Regions from separate parts of the Paenibacillus sp. GQ49 genome, predicted to be linked through region 1. Evidence: riboswitches for the same ligand, from Rfam matches in the RefSeq annotation. Region 1 holds a riboswitch; the other holds the start of a gene.

Region 1 (6,508 bases):
GGCTCGTCCCGATGGCAGCCAACTGGTATTGGAGCGACAAAATGAGGAGGAACGCATTCTGGTTCTGTTCAATCGATCAGAAGAGACGGCTATTGTCGAGCTGGAGGCTGGTGACGAGGAGTGGACCGAGTTATTCGGCGGAAACCATCGTACCGCCAAGGAAGATGGCGTACTCGCCATTGAACTGCCCGCGTATGGATATGCCGTACTGAGTACGGCTGTGAGTCAGAACTAGAGTCATAATACACATTCATCTGAAGTCACATCTAAGTAGCTTATCTTCGCTTCATCTGGCAGCATAAAACAAGCGTCCTGCATAACCCGGATTCGGGTTCGCGGACGCTTGTTTTGTAATTTTGTATTCGCCGTTATACACCATAATGTCACTGATTTATATATCGGTGCGGTTCAGCTTAAACCTGAGTATCCTTGTCCACTTGAGCATTGTCCGCCCCACTTGTAGTTGTGTCAGAATCCACTGGCTTCGACTCCTGCTCAGGCTCTGCACGCTTTGCCTTTGGTTTAGCCAGCTTTTGCATCATTTTGCGGCCTGTTGGCGTCTGGGCCAACCCGCCTTGGGCTGTCTCCCGATGGCGGCTCGGCATCGCACTGCCTACCTCCAGCATGACATCGATGACTTCGTCTGACGGAATGGCACTACGCACTCCGGCCAGGGCCATGTCAGCCGCAGCCAGCGCCGTAACTGCACCCAGTCCATTACGGACGATGCACGGGATTTCAACAAGGCCTGCGACCGGATCGCAGATAAGGCCCAGTGTATTTTTTAACGCCAAACCAACGGCATGAACGACCTGTTCCGGTGTACCTCCACGCAGTTCAACCATGGCACCCGCAGCCATGCCGATCGCGGAACCCACTTCCGCCTGGCAGCCACCTTCGGCCCCGGAGATAAATGAATTGTTGGCAATAACATAACCAATCGCTCCCGCACAGAACAACCCGTTCACCAAATGTTCGTCCGTCCAGCCAAATCGCTCCTGTGTGCTAATAAACACACCGGGGATGATGCCGCAGGAACCGGCTGTTGGTGTTGCCACGATCCGACCCATGGAGGCATTCACTTCAGATACACACAGGGCATACGCCATGGCAAGTGCGGAAGCATCTCCTGAACAAGTCTCACCCTTGCGAATGTACTCGGCCATTTTTTTGCCGTCTCCACCTGTTAATCCACTGCGTGATGTCGTATCTTCCGTTAACCCTTTGCGTACCGCTTCCTTCATCACCTGATAATATTCAGACATCTGCTTCACAACATCCGCTTCCGGTGTATTGGTCTCCTGAACCTGCTCCTCGATCATCAGCTGAGCAATGGTTTTGGATTCCGCTGTACAGATCGTATTCAGTTCGTGCAAATGTTTAAACCGCATCCGAATCAACTCCTCTCTTCAAATCGATAACACGAATGTCCAGCACATGGTCCAGCTCCCTTAGACGCTTGAGCATATCAGGATTAGGCACACCATCCATTTCCATTGCGGTAAGTGCTTCGCCATCACGGGCTTTCCGGTCCACCTGCATATACCCGATGTTAACCCCGGATGAACTGATCGTGGACGTTACGGATGCAAGCACCCCTGCTTTGTCCGCATGTCGCAGAACGAGTGTTGGAAACTCACCACTAATCTGAACACGAAAATCATTCATCGAATGCACCGATACGCTTCCACCACCAATGGATGCACCGATTAAGGAGCAGGCACGTTCTCCATGCCATAACTCAATTTTGACTGTATTTGGATGAGGAGCAGGCAAGCCACTTGTATAGAACTCAACCTCCATGCCCGCTTCCTCTGCGTATTGTTCTGCATCCGGGATACGCGGATCGTCTGTGACATAATCCAGCAGACCGCCGATCAGTGCCAGATCTGTTCCGTGCCCCTGATACGTATCAGCGAATGAACCGTATAACGTCAGCCGTGCACGATCTGGCGTACATCCCAGCCACTGACGAGCAATTCTTCCTAACCTTGCTGCACCAGCTGTATGTGAACTTGAAGGCCCCGTCATCGACGGACCAATAATTGAGAAAACATCTTTAAATCGCACTTGTAACCCTCCATTTAATCATGATTCATCTTGGTAAAATGTATTCGTCATTTCGATCCAGGAGTTCCATCCACAATGCCCTTATTTAGGGTATGATGACATCAAAAAAGGACAGAAGAAGGCCTTAGGCCCTCTCTCTGTCCTCGATACCTGAGAGTTTCACGATCAACAGTGTCTCACGACAAGGGTGCACTGCCTGCGATTACAGACAAGTTCACCGGGCTGACTGATCATATACCCCTTGGGTGGCGCAGTTCGCGCACTCTCCAGAGTTGCGTCCAACGATGGTACATTTACCTGAGAGATTAACCACTGCGCCGGGTGCGCAGCGGCTTGCTCCTTCGGTGCCTGAAAACTAGCCATTTTGCTCGGCTAACCCAGGTCTCTCCCGCTCGTTATCATCCGCTTATATTCACTTCCTCGTTCAACTCACATCGAACGTGTGTCTTCTGTTCAATTGGATCATATCTGGTACATATACTTACAGATTAATATGCTACACATTATATGTCAATAAAAGTGACGTATAATTACCATCTTTATCAAATCATTAGGAATGATTAGGCAGCTTCAATTCATTTATCCAAGCTTGAAGCTTCTCTTTCGTCCATCCTTCGTTCTCACCCATGATGGAGTACCGCAAGCCATTCTCACTCCATGATATGTTCCGAATGCTCTTCATATATGAACCCTCGGTGTTACGAACCTTAATCTCGGCTTCATCCGGTATTAGTGTATCGTCCACATTTTCTTCCGGCATCTTGAATACCGTCAGGCTGACTTCTACCTTGTCGTTACTTACATAATACAAGGTTACTTCATCTCTGCTCAGCTCACCGCGCAATGTAGACATTTCGATCCGTGATAGTTCGAATTCTCCACTCATGTCCTGTAGGAACGGCTGTTCCAACGCTTTTTCCGCTTCCTCTAGGGTCACTTCGGAATTCTGCATCATATCGGTCAAGTCCTTCACATCGACCTCCTCAGGGATGTCAATTACGAAAGTATCCTTTGTGAATTCAGGGTCATACTGAATCGGATCATAGACCATTTCTGATTTTCCATCCCCATACGCGCTGTTTACTTTGACAATCATCCACGTTTTGGGATCTACCCAATACTCTGAAGATATGGAGAATGCGCCTTCTTCTTTTGGTGTCAATTCAATATGAATGACGTCCTGTCCATGAAGTTTCTCCTGTCCTATCATATTCACATCATGCGTAGTACGTAACCGCTCTAGTTGATCGAGCAATATTTGCTTCTGGGTTTGATTAGGTTGTTGTGACACGGATGATGCATCCATGGAATATGCTGCCCCTGTTTCTTTTTCATATATGATGATCTTCTTTCCATCATTAACTGCGTAACTGACATTGCCATTCTCTGATGTTTCCGTGCGCTTTCGTCCGGTTTCACCATCTACCCATTCCTTAATTTGCATCGTGTTAGTCAGCTTGTCATCCGCCCATATCTTCATCACACCTTCCGCATAATACGAGGCGGGTTCTGTTTCTGCTGAGACAACCTTCTCAATCATCTCATCTCCTGACATAGCCAGCATATCCTTCTCCGCGCAACCTCCAAGCAAGGCGCCTGCCAACATAGCAGTACCCAGCATCATCCATCCTTTTTTCATCATCTTATCCACCCTCTCTGCGTTTACATTCTCCATGTTCAGGCAATCGGCATGCTGCCAGCGTTCCATATCCTTCGTATGACCACATGCGCATATCCCCTCCGTGCTTTATTGCAACCCGTTTGGCTATACTCAATCCCAATCCCGAACCACCTGCATACGTCTTCTCCTCCTGATTCTGGTGTTGAACATAGGGTTCGAAGATACGAATGAGCTGTTCCTCAGGAATAGCAGGACCTTCATTTTGTACTATAATCAATGTTGCTCCCGCCCTGTAGTTATCCAATTCAGCTCCAAGCGAAGGAATAATCCATTCAGGAAGCTCCCAATCTGAAGCAATAACCCCTAGTCCCATTACACCGTTCGTCCTTGTGTGGCGTAGTGCATTATTTATCAGATTATCTGTCAGGCGCATCAGTTGTTCGGGATGAACTCGGTACAGTTGATCTGTGCGGACATCCATCTTCACGTCAATCTGACCACGCTCTGCAAGTCCCTCATAGCTCCCAAGCAGCATATCAAAAAACTCTTCACCTTCCACCTTAACCATGGCCATCTCCGATTCACTGGAACCCAGCGCCGTATACATCTCAAGTTCACTAATCATCTGTTTCATCCGCTCCACATTTCCGAGCAGCACATCCTGATATTCCTGCCTTTCAAGTCGTTTCAGTTGACGATCACCGTTAAGTACTTCCGTATAGGCACTAATGGACATCAACGGTGTTTTCAGATCATGGGATAACGAGGCGATCATGAGCTCTTTTTCTTTTTGCTCCCTCTCCACATCGGCCTGAGTATGTCTGATCTTGTCTTGCATTGCATCAAACTGTTGGAGCAAGATGCCCATTTCATCATGACGAACAGGTACCACATCCGTAGCAGCCTCTCCCCGTGCAAAAGCATCCATTCGTTCTATGAGATATTTCATCGGCCGAAAGAGCTTTCGGGATAGCAGCCACAGCACTGTTCCGTATAACAGGATAAAGAAAGTAGCAGCGAGACTCATGACCCAGGTAGTCCGCAAGGATATGCCTTCCAGCCAATCTCCACGCAGCATGACGATTTCGTAAATACCCACCAATTCGCCTTTTTCCCATACAGGTTTCTTCAACGAGAATGTACGATGACGAATCTGTAAGTTGTACAAATTACGATACAGCTCCGCCCCCCCAACGGTGTAAGCTCCAGCAGACCATGTACTCCCCCCTGATGTGTACACCCGAATCCCTGTTGGTAAATACAGATCAAAGTTCACCCGACCATTCTCCAATTCGGCGAGTGCAGCGAAAGCATCAGGCGAGTGCAGCTGGTACAGTCCCGGGTCAGATAAAGCCAGTTCAATAGGAGCCAATTGTCCGGACAACTCTACATATTCCGTTACGGCACGCTGATCATTGTAATAGTTATACAGGGAGTACAGCGCCCACCCAGCGACGACAGGCAGCAGCATTACAATGAGGAAGGCAAGCATTAACCAGTACTTCAACTTCATTCCTCAGGCTCCCCCACAAACCGGTAACCACTGCCCCATACCGTCTGAATCCAGCGTGGATGATGGGGCTCGTCACCAAGCTTGGCCCGAAGGCTCTTCACATGAACTGTGACTGTACTCGAGTTCCCCGCCTCTGGCTGACTCCAGACATGTTCATACAGCTCCGCCTTGGTAAACACCCGGCCTGGATGAGAAGCAAGCAGTATGAGCAAAGCCCATTCCTTGTTGGTTAGTGCCACATGTTCTCCATGAACCTGTGCGCGCTGATTCAAATAATCAATCGATAACCCATCGTTATACTGCCGATCTGTCGAATCCTGCTCTACGCCCTGATATCTGCGGTACCTATTCAGATGAGATTTAATGCGAGCTGTAAGTTCCGTTAGACTGAAGGGCTTCGTAATATAATCGTCAGCTCCCAGCCCAAGCCCCCTGACTTTGCTCTCTTCCTCGATTCGAGCACTCATCATGAGCAGCGGAACATCGCTGATCAGTCTAATGTTTTTGCATACCGTGAACCCATCCATTTCCGGCAGCATCAGATCCAACAAGACTAATTGATAGGTTCCCTCCCTAAAGTCTTCCCAGCTCTCCAAACCGCTTGATGCCCAAGTTACCCCATAACCCTCATGACGTAGATGATCTCTCAAAATACGGGCAATCTCCGGATCATCCTCCACCAGCAATATATTCTCGCTGTCTCTCATCGCTGCTTCATCCTCCCATGACTATATTGTAGCTAAGAAAAGTTGACTCTCCTCAGAGTTTATACTTTCTTCATAAATGTCCATTACGATCGTTATCTAATGCATGCAAAAAGAGCACCCCGATTGTTCAGGACGCCCAGGTAATATTCACAATCTTAATCCTAAGTTATAGCTCCTAGAAAAGGAAACACCTCATAACTCATAGAAGATGCTCTCGTTCTGTACATAGGGTTTACAATACTTGCTGCACAGCTTCGGCATGCGATCTTTCATCCATTCGTGTCTCGACTCATTCGCCATCTGAAAGGCATAATAACCCAGTGTAAAGATCAACATGAATCCTTCCATTAATCGGATATCACGATCCGTCAGTGGTGCGATCTGTTTTGTGTATCCAGATAAGAATATGTCACGTTCCTCCCGATTGAACATAAGTGCTGCCCCTCCGGCATCAAAAAGATAATAACCATAACCGTGTAGACAAAAATCAATCATGGACATCCCCTGATCCGTTATCAGCAGATTGTTGCGAGTAATATCCCCATGAATGATCCCCCATGTCCCTGCGTGCTGCGGGTATGTTTCTAACTGTTCATT
Region 2 (6,508 bases), on a different contig from region 1:
CTTGGTTATCCAGCGGATACACCTGAAACTTGCCAATAATTCGGACGATCTCAACTAAAATAGCTTCCATTCCATCCGGGTCAGAGTAACGACTTGTCGTCTGAACCTCTATTTCACGGGGGTTATTATGCTGTTGTTGTAATGTTGTTGTTCGGATAAAATGACGCAGACGTTCGCTCTCTTCCGCCGTAAGCAGTGGACTCACTTTGTAATACTGATGCTCATCCATCGGCAGATCAACAGTGGATAACACCAGATCATATTGATCTGTAGGTATCCGGGCAGCTTCATACCAGGACACGCTGTCCATGATCCGAATCTCGGGAATCTCCTTGGATAATCGGCTGGAAAGCATGCGTGCTGATCCGATTCCGCTTGTACACACGATGATGGCCCTGATCTCCCGTTTCAATGCACGTAACCTCTCGATGGAAGCGCCAAAATGCATGACCAGGAAACCAATTTCCTCATCCGGAACGTCAGTACCTGGCCAAGCTTGATGCACGGATTGTTTGACCTCTTCGAAGAGGGAATCATAATCCTTGCGAATCTGCTGCAGTAGCGGATTACGGATCATCTGTTGCCCTTCAATTCGCTCCATGACAGGTTGCATATGACCAAGCAGACCTTCACGAAGCAAACGATCCTCATGAAAGGCGTAATGCGTTCTCGCCTGCATCTGATCAATCAGTGAATGTACCCTGTCCAGTAAAATCAAGTCGTCTATTGGCAACAGCCTCGAAGAGTGAATTCGCTGCTCTGTCTCAACTAATAGTCTGTGAAAATAAGCTTGCTCATCTTGGGAGAATGTCAGCCCCAGCTGGGTGGATAACACACCACACAAGCGGGAAGCCATATAAGGTGGAACCTTCATCTCATCTTGCTCTGCAACTTCATCTCCCGTGTTCTCTTGTGGAGACATACGGCCAATGCCAAAGCCTTTACGAATACGTACAACCGCTACGGCTAATTGAATCAGCAACTTCATGTATTGGCGTTCCGGGATGTTCTCCAGCCATTCGATGTCTGGTTGCCATAACGCATTTTCGACCGTAAGCACATCACCGTGTCCAATCATATCCAACAGTTTTTGGTTTACGACGGAGCCCCCTTGTTCTGGCTGTCTTCCGAATAGGTCGGACTCATCCAAAAATTCGAGAGCAAGTGCAGCTATGGCTGTGCGATGAATCGTCTCACTTCCGTTAATCTTGACGCCATATCCACGTCTGCGAACCAGCTTTAGTCCCGCCTGACGAATCCGTGACTCCAGATCGTCCAGATCCGTGGTTACGGTGGATACGGTCACTTTCAGATCCGAAGCCAAGGCGAGTAACTTTACAGGCTCCGGTTCATCCAGCAGGATGCAAAGCATGAAGAGCTTACGCTCTTCTGGCGTAAACTCTACATATTCTTTACCCTCTAGTTGCTGGCGTAATACAGCCAGATCATCGGAACCGGCATCGATTCGGATACCGGTTCCTGATTTTTTTTCCAGCCTCATGCCCAAAGGTTCAAGCCATTGTTCAATCATTTGCAGCTCCCGGTGAACCGTTCGGGTACTGACCTTTACTTCAACGGCGATTTCGCCGGCAGTAACTTCATGTGGATGCTCTAGCAGGAACTCCACGATTTCACGTTGTCTTTTGGTAATACTCATATCTCAGCCTCCGGCTCAGGGAAAACAAATGCGTGCAATTACTTCAGACGTTCAACGAGCGCATCGTATTCCGGGCTTTTTAGGAAGTTGTCGATGGATATATGTTCTGCATTCGGTGCAACGGAGCGGGCACGATCGGTCAATACTTGTTGTGTGATCACCACGTCTGCATCCGACGGGATATCACTGATAGCCGTATTGGTCACCGTAACGTCAATCCCCTCTGCCTTCATCTTCTTGCGTAGAATGGAAGCACCCATGGCACTTGACCCCATGCCTGCATCACAGGAGAAGACAATTTTCTTCACGTCTGTTTTCACTGTAGAAGAAGCCATATCTGCGGCTGCTTCACGTTGATTAGCCGTAATACCAGCGTTTGGCACGGTTCCTTGACTCTTCATGTCTTTCATCCGACTGGATGCGGACTCCAGATCTTCGTCTTTTTGTTTACCCGTTTTCAGCAACACTGCTGCAACCAGGAAGGATACGACTGCTGCTACAAGCACCCCTGCGAGCATCGGCAGGTATCCACCTTTTGGTGTTAAGAGGAAATACGCGATAATACTACCCGGTGATGGTGCCGAAACAAGTCCTGCTCCGGTGAGCATGAATGTTAATGTACCTGCGACGCCACCCGCAATTGCGGCAAGAATCAGAATCGGTCTCATCAAAATGTAAGGGAAGTAGATCTCATGAATTCCCCCGAAGAAATGAATGATAACGGCACCTGGTGCAGAAGATTTGGCCATTCCGCGTCCGAAGAAACAGTAAGCAAGCAAGATACCAAGTCCCGGACCCGGGTTCGATTCAAGCATGTATAATACGGATTGCCCTAATTCTCTCGCTTGATCTGTTGCAATCGGTGTCAGAATCCCGTGGTTGATTGCATTGTTCAGGAACAATACTTTACCTGGTTCAATGATTAGGTTGACCAGCGGTAACAAGCCCAGATTCATTAAGCCTTGTACCCCGGCAGACAATACTTTGCTAATCGCTTCTACAGCAGGCCCGATGCCCAGTAGAGCAAAAATCCCCAAGATCCCGCCAATAATACCGGCTGAGAAGTTGTTAACCAGCATTTCAAATCCGGCTCTAATTTTACCTTCAATCGATTTATCGAACTTTTTGATGATCCATGCTGCCAGTGGTCCGGCAATCATGGCACCGAGGAACATCGGGATATCACTACCCACGATGACCCCGATGGTCATAATGGCACCCACGACACCACCACGCTGACCATGCACCATCGTACCCCCGGTGTAACCAATTAACAGTGGCAGCAAATATTTGATCATCGGATCAACTAGCTGTGCAAGCGTCTCGTTAGGGAACCAGCCTGTTGGAATGAACATGGCTGTAATTAATCCCCAGGCGATGAACGCTCCCATATTCGGCATGACCATACCACTCAGGAATCGGCCAAAACGTTGCACACCTACCCGTAGCCCACCTTTGGAATTGGACGTTTGGTCCAAATTACTCATTGTATTATCCTCCTTGGATCAAGTGATTATGATTTATGAAAGGGGTATCATTTCTCCCCTGCTGTAATCCTAAGCGAGAATGCTCTCCTGTTCAATGAAATGAAAGCGTACTTTCGTCATGAACAATGATGACAACATTAGGTTATGTAATCGTTTTAATCGATGCATAATGGCTGAACCCATTGATACACAAGGCTTTTTTTGCCTATGACTTTTATCATTTCCAGAATCATTTTCTAACCTATAGCTTGGTCCAATCAGTTGATTTACATCCACAATCTGCTTCAATCCACATTCAAAACCATTGTTGGAAAGCACAAAAAACCTGTGCAAGCTATCAGGCTCACACAGGTCGAAACAATATGAAGCTCATTTCATTTGGTTATAAAATATATGTTAATAAGTACAAGTTCGTTGATACTATTCTTCCGTATGTTTCCGATACGCGTCTGCATTCATCAATGTAGACAATGCTGCTGTCAGATCTCCCTCAACACGGATCTCAATCATCCAGCCTTCCTCGTAAGGAGAGCTGTTCACAAGTTCAGGAGAGTCCTGCAACGAATCATTCACCGCAATGATTGAACCAGTGACTGGAGAAAACAAGTCCGACACCGTTTTGACCGATTCGATCGTTCCAATGCTGTCCTCTGCTTTTACATTGGTTTCAAGGTCAGGCAATTCCACAAACACAATGTCACCCAGCTGATGCTGCGCGAACTCGGTAATGCCAATACGTACAGTATCCTCCCCTACGGTTTGCACCCATTCGTGCTCTTCACTGTACAGGAAATCACTTTTCAATTCGCTCATCGATATCCGCCTCGCTTTTCATTAATGAGTACATGCGTTCTTTGACCTTAACCTTTTTCCCAGAACATAGCGTATGATATTTTTGAATCAAATGTCAAGATACCTCACAATTTATTTGCTGAACACCTCTAAATCCTGTAACCGGATTACACTCTTTCTTCATATACTGGTGAATATTAGAATAGTAAGCGCACTCTTTATAAATACACGAACAATAATACCTAAAATAGATTAAATATTCGGTTTTAAATCATTATCTATGATATCGTTCTTGACATCGGTAGTGGATTCACGTTTTAATGAGAGGAGTAAATGTGTTTATTGGACCATGATATACCCGCGGATGAATGTAAAGGGAGAGATTACCCGTGACACCCGATTCGGGATGCACATGAGGTAACGCCGAAGGAGTAAACCACCGATAAGCGGGGGTGAATCTCTCAGGCAAAAGGACTTTTACGGGACGCAACTCTGGAGAGCATCTATTCGCCCTGTGCGGGCGTTATGATCACCCAAGGGGAAACCTGCTGCACAACGCAGCGGGGTAACTCTCAGGTACAAGGGACAGAGCCTTAGAATACAGCGTGCTACTTGGCATGCCGATTCTTTGGCCTGTCCTTTTCCTTTTTCCCAAAAAAACGAAAAACAGGATGTAGAATGGCGCTGCCATAGCTGCCTTACCATACTTATGTGATGAAATTATCTAGCTGAAAATTTAAAAATACCCTGGTTCATTGATCCACGATTGTATATCAGGCTGGCTGACGGCCAATAACGAGGTGATTTGATGTCCGATTTGCTTAGAACACCACTCTTCCCACTATATCAGCAATATGAAGGCGTACGGTGCATTGATTTTGGAGGCTGGGAGCTTCCGGTACAATTTAGCGGAATCCAGAAAGAACATGAAGCGGTACGCGAGCGTGCTGGACTGTTTGATGTATCCCATATGGGCGAATTCACAGTACAGGGTGAGCAGGCCGAAGTTTTTTTGCAACAAATGACGACCAATGATGTGACCACGCTGGTTCCCGGTCAAGCACAGTACACCCTGATGTGTTATCCAGATGGCGGTGTGGTGGATGATCTGCTCGTGTATAAGCTGGAAGATCAGCATTATATGCTCGTGGTTAACGCCTCCAACATCGACAAGGATTGGGCGTGGCTGCAAGAGCACTTGATCCCCGGCGTAAGCATGACCAACGATTCGGAGCAGACGGCGCTACTCGCCCTGCAAGGACCACTGGCTGTAGATATTATCGGAAAAGTTACAGATACGGATGTATCCACGATTGAACCGTTTCGTTTTGTGCAGGATGCTGAAGTATGTGGAGTAAAATTACTGTTGTCCCGTACCGGTTATACCGGTGAAGATGGCTTTGAACTATATATTCCTGCAGATCAGGCCGCTGTGGTCTGGAATGGGTTAATGCAAGCGGGTGAAGGTCACGGACTCGTACCAACCGGACTTGGTGCCCGGGATACACTACGATTTGAAGCGAAGCTCCCCCTGTATGGACAGGAATTGTCGGCAACCATCTCTCCGCTCGAAGCTGGCGTAGGCATGTTTGTGAAGCTGAATGCCGGACCTTTTATCGGATACGAAGCCTTGTTACAGCAAAAAACTGACGGGCCTGCCCGCAAACTGGTCGGCATCGAAGTGCTGGAGCGTGGTATTCCCCGGCCCCACTATCCGATTTACGCCGAAGGCGTACAGATTGGTGAAGTTACTACAGGCACACAATCACCTACATTGAAGCGTAATCTGGGGCTTGCCCTCATCGACAGCAAATACGCTGCGCTGGGAACCCCGCTTGAGATTGAGATTCGCGGCAAGAAATTAAAAGCCGAGGTCGTGAAGACCCCTTTTCATAAACGGACACGTACGTCGAAGACACCTACTCAAGGAGCTGATCAAGCATGAGCAAGCACCGCTACATTCCCATGACTGAGCAAGATCAGAGCGCCATGCTCGCAACCATCGGTGTGGATACGCTGGAGAATCTGTTTCAGGACATTCCGCAGGAGATTCGTTATCAGGGCGAGCTGCCCGTATCCTCCAAACTTGATGAATATGCGCTGACACGTCATATGTCCAAACAAGCCGGCGCCAACGCCAATTTCGAAACACACGCCAGCTTCCTCGGCGCAGGTATATACGATCATCATGTTCCTTCCGTCATCAATCATGTCATTTCCCGTTCCGAGTTCTACACTGCCTACACACCTTATCAGCCTGAGATCAGCCAAGGTGAACTACAGGCCATTTTCGAGTTTCAGTCCTACATCTGTGAATTAACCGGTATGGCTGTAGCCAATGCCAGCATGTATGACGGCGCAACAGCTTTTGCGGAAGCCGGTAATCTCGCCGCAGCAGCAACACGTCGCAAACAACTTATCGTATCCCGTACCGTTCATCCGGAAGCCCGTCAGGTATTGCAGGCATATGCGCACGGATTAAGTCTGGAGATTGTCGAGATTGGTTATAAGGATGGAGTAACTGACTGGGATGCTCTGCAAGCCGCCATCTCAGACGATACCGCTGCTGTCA

The links. Region 1 has a riboswitch for glycine ahead of sdaAB (L-serine ammonia-lyase, iron-sulfur-dependent subunit beta). Riboswitches for the same ligand answer to the same signal wherever they lie in the genome.
Region 2: another riboswitch for glycine. It lies ahead of gcvT (glycine cleavage system aminomethyltransferase GcvT); the one in region 1 lies ahead of sdaAB (L-serine ammonia-lyase, iron-sulfur-dependent subunit beta).

The regions. Positions count from the first base shown of each region.
Region 1 covers NZ_JCAXEL010000012.1:44,891-51,398, forward strand. Annotated here, with positions in the region: gene AC6CIF_RS19950 (alpha-glycosidase) at 1-235, shown strand, start outside; gene sdaAA (L-serine ammonia-lyase, iron-sulfur-dependent, subunit alpha) at 414-1,391, opposite strand; gene sdaAB (L-serine ammonia-lyase, iron-sulfur-dependent subunit beta) at 1,381-2,070, opposite strand; glycine riboswitch at 2,206-2,342, opposite strand; glycine riboswitch at 2,347-2,471, opposite strand; gene AC6CIF_RS19965 (LolA family protein) at 2,621-3,712, opposite strand; gene AC6CIF_RS19970 (sensor histidine kinase) at 3,714-5,204, opposite strand; gene AC6CIF_RS19975 (response regulator transcription factor) at 5,201-5,911, opposite strand; gene AC6CIF_RS19980 (phosphotransferase enzyme family protein) at 6,104-6,508, opposite strand, start outside.
Region 2 covers NZ_JCAXEL010000020.1:93,318-99,825, reverse strand. Annotated here, with positions in the region: gene AC6CIF_RS25920 (BglG family transcription antiterminator) at 1-1,657, opposite strand, end outside; gene AC6CIF_RS25915 (PTS mannitol transporter subunit IIBC) at 1,696-3,144, opposite strand; gene gcvH (glycine cleavage system protein GcvH) at 3,565-3,957, opposite strand; glycine riboswitch at 4,301-4,423, shown strand; glycine riboswitch at 4,427-4,527, shown strand; gene gcvT (glycine cleavage system aminomethyltransferase GcvT) at 4,745-5,881, shown strand; gene gcvPA (aminomethyl-transferring glycine dehydrogenase subunit GcvPA) at 5,878-6,508, shown strand, end outside.